Regions from separate parts of the Blautia sp. MSJ-36 genome, predicted to be linked through region 1. Evidence: predicted binding sites of a transcription regulator. Region 1 holds the regulator's gene; the other holds the start of a gene.
The links. Region 1 encodes HrcA, which represses chaperone genes, less so after heat shock. Its sites were predicted from a motif close to TGTTAGCACTCNNNNNNNNNGAGTGCTAACA; they were not measured.
Positions count from the first base shown of each region.

Region 2: a site for HrcA is predicted at 1,375-1,405, ahead of htpG (molecular chaperone HtpG). Genes of this name have one in related genera too.

Region 1 covers NZ_JAHLPQ010000012.1:48,451-51,885, reverse strand. Annotated here, with positions in the region: gene dnaK (molecular chaperone DnaK) at 1-610, opposite strand, end outside; gene grpE (nucleotide exchange factor GrpE) at 664-1,299, opposite strand; gene hrcA (heat-inducible transcriptional repressor HrcA) at 1,318-2,361, opposite strand; gene KQI39_RS10090 (ABC transporter substrate-binding protein) at 2,536-3,435, opposite strand, start outside.
Region 2 covers NZ_JAHLPQ010000025.1:32,484-35,918, reverse strand. Annotated here, with positions in the region: gene KQI39_RS13885 (COG1470 family protein) at 1-1,297, shown strand, start outside; gene htpG (molecular chaperone HtpG) at 1,551-3,435, shown strand, end outside.

The DNA of each region.
Region 1 (3,435 bases):
CAAAGTCATCTCCACCAAGACGGTTGTTACCAGCTGTGGAAAGAACCTCGATAACGCCATCACCGATCTCGATAACAGATACATCGAATGTACCACCACCAAGGTCGTATACCATGATCTTCTGCTCTTTCTCATTGTCAAGACCATATGCAAGAGCTGCTGCTGTAGGCTCGTTGATGATACGTTTTACATCAAGACCTGCTATCTTACCTGCATCTTTGGTTGCCTGACGCTGAGCGTCGTTGAAGTAAGCCGGAACTGTGATAACAGCCTCTGTTACTTTCTCACCAAGATAAGCCTCTGCATCCTTTTTCAGTTTCTGAAGGATCATTGCGGAGATCTCCTGTGGAGAATATTTCTTGTCGTCGATAGTTACACGGTAATCAGTACCCATCTCTCTTTTGATTGAGGAGATTGTTCTGTCTGCGTTTGTAACTGCCTGACGTTTTGCAGGCTCACCTACCAGACGCTCTCCTGTCTTTGTGAATGCTACAACGGATGGTGTTGTTCTTGCGCCTTCTGTATTTGCGATAACTGTTGGCTGTCCACCTTCCATTACGGCTACACAGCTGTTTGTTGTACCTAAGTCAATACCAATAATCTTTCCCATGATTTTTTCCTCCTGTTTTATTCTGTATCTGTAAAATTACAACTTGTAATCAATCAGTTGGCAACTTTTACCATACTGTGGCGTACTACGAAATCCTTGTAGGTGTAACCTTTCTGGAATTCTTCCACCACGATATTCTCTCCAACCTCTTCATCTTCCACATGCATCACTGCGTTGTGGAAATCCGGGTTGAATTCTTTTCCCACTGCTTCGATCGGTTTCACGCCAAGGTCATCCAGTGTTGTGGTAAGCTGCTTATAGATCATTTTCATTCCGTCTGCAAAAGCATCTCCTTCCTGTGCCTGTGCAAGACCTCTTTCGAAGTTATCCACAACCGGCAGGATCTTTTCAACGATTTCTTTTGCTCCGATGATGTACATACTGGATTTTTCTTTTTCTGTTCTTTTACGGAAATTATCAAATTCAGCCATGGTTCGCTTCAGGCGATCGGTAAGCTCCTCCACCTTCTGCTCTGATTTATCTTTTTTCTTCTTTCCGAAGAAGGAAGTTTTTGACTTTTCTTCTTTTTTATCCTCTGGGGCAGCTTCTTCGCCTGGAGTCTTGTTTTCTTCCTCCGGCAGATCTTCTCCCTCCGGTGTCAGGTTTTCTTCAGCCTGATCTCCGTCAGTTACGGGGATTTCGTTCTCCGCTTCCTGCTCTTCGGATGTTTTCTTTGTTTCCTCCGACACTTTTGTTCTACCGCCTTTCTAAGTTTTCTTCTTTTTTAAAACGTCATCCAGATGATTCTTCAGTTCCTTCAGACTGTCCACAACATTCTCATAATCCATTCGCTTCGGACCGATGATTCCGATGGTTCCGTACATTCCGTCTCCCAGTTCATATCTGGCAGTCACAATGCTGCAGTCCTTCATGGTCTGGATCGGCATTTCATCACCGATGTAAACCTGAATTCCTGTATTCTCGCCATCTGACATCTGTTCCTTCACAAGATCAGCAAGTTCATGTTTCTCCTCAAATGCGGAGATCAGTTCCGTTGCCTTCTCTTTATCGGCAAGCTCCGGATACTTGAAGATGTTAGTTGCACCTGAAGTATAGATTTCCATGTCTTCCTCTTCCACATGAATGGTGGCTGCCACCGCATCCAGAACCGTGGCTACCACACCGCTGTGGCTGCCTGCCTGTTCCTTCAGTCTGGCGATCATCCCAAGGTTGATATCCTGGATCGGAATACCATTGAGATTGGTGTTAAGAAGAAGATTCAGTTTCAGGATCGTCTGGTCATCCATCTCCTCATCCAGATTGATGATCTGGTTCCGGACTGTGTTGTTGTCACTGACAACCACAGCCACAAGCTGAAGATCGCTCATTCTTGACAGCTGGATAAATTTGATCTTGTTACCGCTGTACTGCGGAACGGAAACCATGGTGGCATAATTGGTGTTGGAAGCAAGAACTTTCGCAACTTTCTTAAGCACCTTATCCATCTTATCTGTCTTCTCAATGATCAGATCACGTAGCTCTGCAACCTCCGCTTCCTTCTCCTTCATCAGCTCATTGACGTAAAGTCTGTAGCCTTTATCGGAAGGTATTCTTCCTGCTGAGGTATGAGGCTGGACGATATAGCCCATATCTGTCAGGTCTGACATTTCATTTCGGATCGTTGCGGAACTTACATTGAGATCCGCATACTTGGAAATGGTTCTGGAGCCAACCGGTTCTCCGGTCTCCATATAGGTCTTGATGATTGCCTTTAATATTTTTTGTTTGCGCTCATTCAACACCTCTTCCATGAAGCCATCTCCTTTCCTTTTTGTTTTTCCTGACGGATGTTGATTCTTTTTTATATCTGTTAGCACTCATTTTAGTGGAGTGCTAACATCTACAGTCTTTAAGATATCACCATGTAAAATATTTGTCAATATATTTTGAAAAAAAGTTCTTATTTTTTCGCAGCAAAAAAAGCATCAGTACGATGCTTTTTTGTAATACTGGTCTATGCAGTTCTGTGCCCCGGCAAAAAATTCCGTTTCTGTTTTCTGTCCCAGCACATATTCCTGAAATTCCGTTCCCATAGCTGAAACAGCTTCTATGGAATCGGCGCACAGTGGTCTTGCCCTCAGCTTATAATCTTTCAGATATTGCCGGATCATTTCAATTCCCTCCAGATCAAGGCTTTTATCCTCGATCACATCCAGTCTTGCCGGGCAGATTTTTGTCATCTGTCCGTAATTTTTACTGGCCTCATATCCGGACACATACTGAAGGAACTTCAGAGCTGCTTCTTTATGATCAGAATTTTTATTCAGTACATACTGCCAGGTTGCTATATTGGTCACCTTCTCGTCAAACTCCGGAAATAGTGCCATGTGGATCTTATCTTTTCCATACACGCCTGCGCTCTGAAAGGTACTCAACGCACCGGTATACATGAACATACATCCATACTGGCCGTTTATAAATTTTTCATTCAGCTGTTCATGCTGATCGATCAGATTTTCCTCTGATATCATCCCTGTATCCAGCATTCGCTTCATGTATTCTGCCGCAGCTCTGGTTTTCGGATCCGCCCAGTCTGTATAATCTCCACCAAAAAAATCGGCAAACTCGCTGATACTGTTATATATATAAGAAATCTCCCAGGCATCCCCGTATGCATATTTTCCCGTACTCTGAAGATTTTTCTGAAGGATCTCAAGATCACTGAGCTCAGAGAGTCTGTCCAGACCAGCCTGATCCAGCAATTCCTGGTTCACCCAGAACGCCATGATATCCATCCTGAACGGTACCGAAAAAATATGTCCGTCTGACATGCATATTTCTTTCAGGTATTCCTGTGGAAAATTCGCCGCTGTCTCCTCTGTCAT
Region 2 (3,435 bases), on a different contig from region 1:
AGTAGGTACAATTTCGGCGGAAGTGATTAATCCGGGAGATCATGCTACGTTTACCGTACAGCCGAAGACAGGTCTTGCGGCAGGCAGCTACAATGGAACAATTCAGATAACGGATAAAGATGGAAGCATAAAAGATGGAGTTTCCGTATCATTTGAAGTGACAGAACCTGCACCAGTTTATAATCTTTCTGTCAGCCCGGAGAATCTGGAATTTGGAAATGCAGAGGAAGGATACAAAAATATTCCGGAGGCGCAGACGGTTACCGTTACCAATACCGGAAACACAGCAATTACATTGCAGCAGCCTTCCGGTATGAATTATACAGTGAGCAGTCTTTCCAAGACAGAGCTTAACGCAGGAGAAAGCGCTACATTTACTGTACAGCCGGCAGGTGGCCTTTCTGCATCTGAATATGTGGAAGACATTGCGGTTTCCAGCAGCACGGATGTGGAAGTTTCTGTAAATGCACATTTCACTGTCACAGAAAAAAAGACGGATAATACGAAAAAAGAAAATAATCTGACGGGAATAAAAAAACCGTCTGACATTAAAGATCTTCCAAATGGTACCGAGAAGACACAGAAAGCACTGAAACTTCCGGAAACAGTAACAATTAAGACAACAAAGGGAGAACAGAAAGCTTCTGTAACGTGGGATGTAAATGGCTGTTCTTACAATCCGTCCTCTGCGGACAGACAGACATTTAATGTAAAAGGTACTGTCAAACTTCCGGATGGGGTAAAAAATCCGGATGGAATCAGCACAGTGATTGCAGTAAGTGTGACTGTAAACGGATACAGTGGTTCCAAGGCAGCTGCCTCCGATAATAAGATCACAGGAATTGATCCGGATGGCAAGTATGATACCAACACGAAGATTACTTTTACAGCGGTGGGAGCAGGAATGGATAATGCCAGCCCACGTAAGGGAGACACCAGATATCTTCCGAAAAGCTGGAAAATTACAGAGGAGCGTACATGGGATGCAGCACCGTACACAGCAACATTCCGCGTAAGCAAACCGGGTAACTACACCTTAAAAGTTACTTTTGGACAGCAGAAATATGATGGCACCAACTGGAAAGATACAGGTACACAGTCAGAAAGTACCGTTGCTTTTGCTGTATCACAGGCCGAGATTCTTACAGCAACACCGAGTCCTGCTGTTACGCAGTCAAACAAAAAATCGGCAGTGCAGACAGGAGACAGTACACCGGTTATGACATTTGTGATTGTTCTGGTTGTTGCAGCAGTATGCATTGGTGGTATTCTTGTGTATCGCAGAAAGAAAAAATAAATAAATTATACGCAGATAGCGACCCCTCGCATGACTTGATGTGCGAGGGGATTTTTAGATGGTAAATACAAAATTGTTACTAGCACTCGAAAATGGTGAGTGCTAAATTTTCCTTGACTTTTGTAAAAAGTCGTATTAGTATATATTTAGTCAGCCGGATAAAAGAATCCGCAGGATGATAAAGTAAAGACAGAAACAGTTTTCCGGTTCTGCCGGGAATATAAGGAATAAAAGTAAAAGGAGAGTGACATACATGTCAGCAAAACATGGAAGTTTATCAATCAACAGTGAAAATATTTTCCCGATTATCAAGAAATGGTTATATTCAGACCATGATATTTTTGTAAGAGAGATGATCTCCAATGGATGTGATGCAATCACCAAGCTGAGAAAACTGGAAGTTATGGGTGATTATACATTTCCGGACGGATATAAACCGGCAGTGAATGTTATTGTGGATCCGGATCAGAAGACCCTGAAGTTTATTGATAACGGTATCGGTATGACGGCAGACGAAGTAGAGGAATATATTACTCAGATTGCATTTTCCGGTGCAACAGAGTTTCTTGAGAAGTATAAAGATAAGACAACCGATGATCAGATGATTGGTCATTTCGGACTTGGTTTCTATTCCGCTTTTATGGTTGCGGACGAAGTTCATATTGATACTCTTTCTTATAAAGAGGGTTCCACACCGGTTCACTGGATCTGTGATGGTGGTACAGAATACGAGATGGCAGATGGAAATAAGACAGAGCCTGGAACAGAAATCACTCTTTTCCTTAATGAAGAAAGCCTGGAGTTTGCAAATGAATACCGCATGCGTGAAGTAATTGAGAAATACTGTTCTTTCATGCCGGTAAATATTTATCTTTCCAAGGCAAACGCAGAGCAGGAATATGAAACTATTGACGAAGCAGATCTCCGTGACGACGATGTAGTAGTGGAGCATATCCATGAAGAAGCCAAGACAGAGGAGAAAGAGAACGATAAAGGCGAGAAAGAAGTTGTTGAAATTTCTCCTGCCAAAGACAAGGTAAAAATTAATAAACGTCCGGTATCGTTAAGTGACACACAGCCATTGTGGATGAAACATCCAAATGAGTGTACAGATGAAGAGTATAAAGAATTTTACCGTAAGGTATTTATGGATTACAAGGAACCACTGTTCTGGATTCATCTGAATATGGATTATCCGTTCAACCTGAAAGGTATCCTGTATTTCCCGAAAATCAGAACCGAGTACGATTCTATTGAGGGAACAATCAAACTTTATAATAATCAGGTGTTTATCGCAGATAACATTAAAGAGGTAATTCCGGAATTCCTTCTTCTTCTGAAAGGTGTCATTGACTGCCCGGATCTGCCACTGAATGTATCTCGTTCCGCACTGCAGAATGACGGTTTTGTCAAGAAAATTTCCGAGTATATTACAAAGAAAGTTGCAGACAAACTGACAGGAATGTGCAAGACTGACAGAGAATCCTATGAGAAATACTGGGATGATATCAGTCCGTTTATCAAATTTGGCTGCATCAAGGATTCAAAATTCGGTGAGAAGATGAATGACTATATTCTCTTCAAAAATCTGGATGGCAAATATCTTACCTTGAAAGACTGTGTTGAGGAAAATAAAAAAGAAGAAGCCAAAACAGAAGAAGAGAAAACTTCGGATGAATCCAAGAAAGAAGAAAAGGAAGAACCGGAAAAGACAGTTATCTATTATGTTACAGATGAAGTACAGCAGAGCCAGTATATTAACATGTTCCGCGAGGCAGGAAAAGATGCTGTAATCCTGAAACATGTGATAGATTCTCAGTTTATTTCTCATCTTGAGCAGCAGGATCAGGAAATTCAGTTCAAGAGAATTGATGCGGATCTTACAGAAGAGCTTCGTGAAGATGGCGAGACAGATGAAACAACAGTAAAGACTCTGACAGATGTATTCCGCAAAAACCTCGGCAAAGACAAACTGGAAGTAAAAGTAGAAAAACTGAAAAATGAAAATACTGCAGCGATGATTACACTTCCAGAAGAGAGCCGCCGTATGCAGGATATGATGAAAATGTACAATATGTATGGAATGGACCCGAATATGTTCGGAGGACAGGAAATCCTTGTTCTGAACGCAAATCATC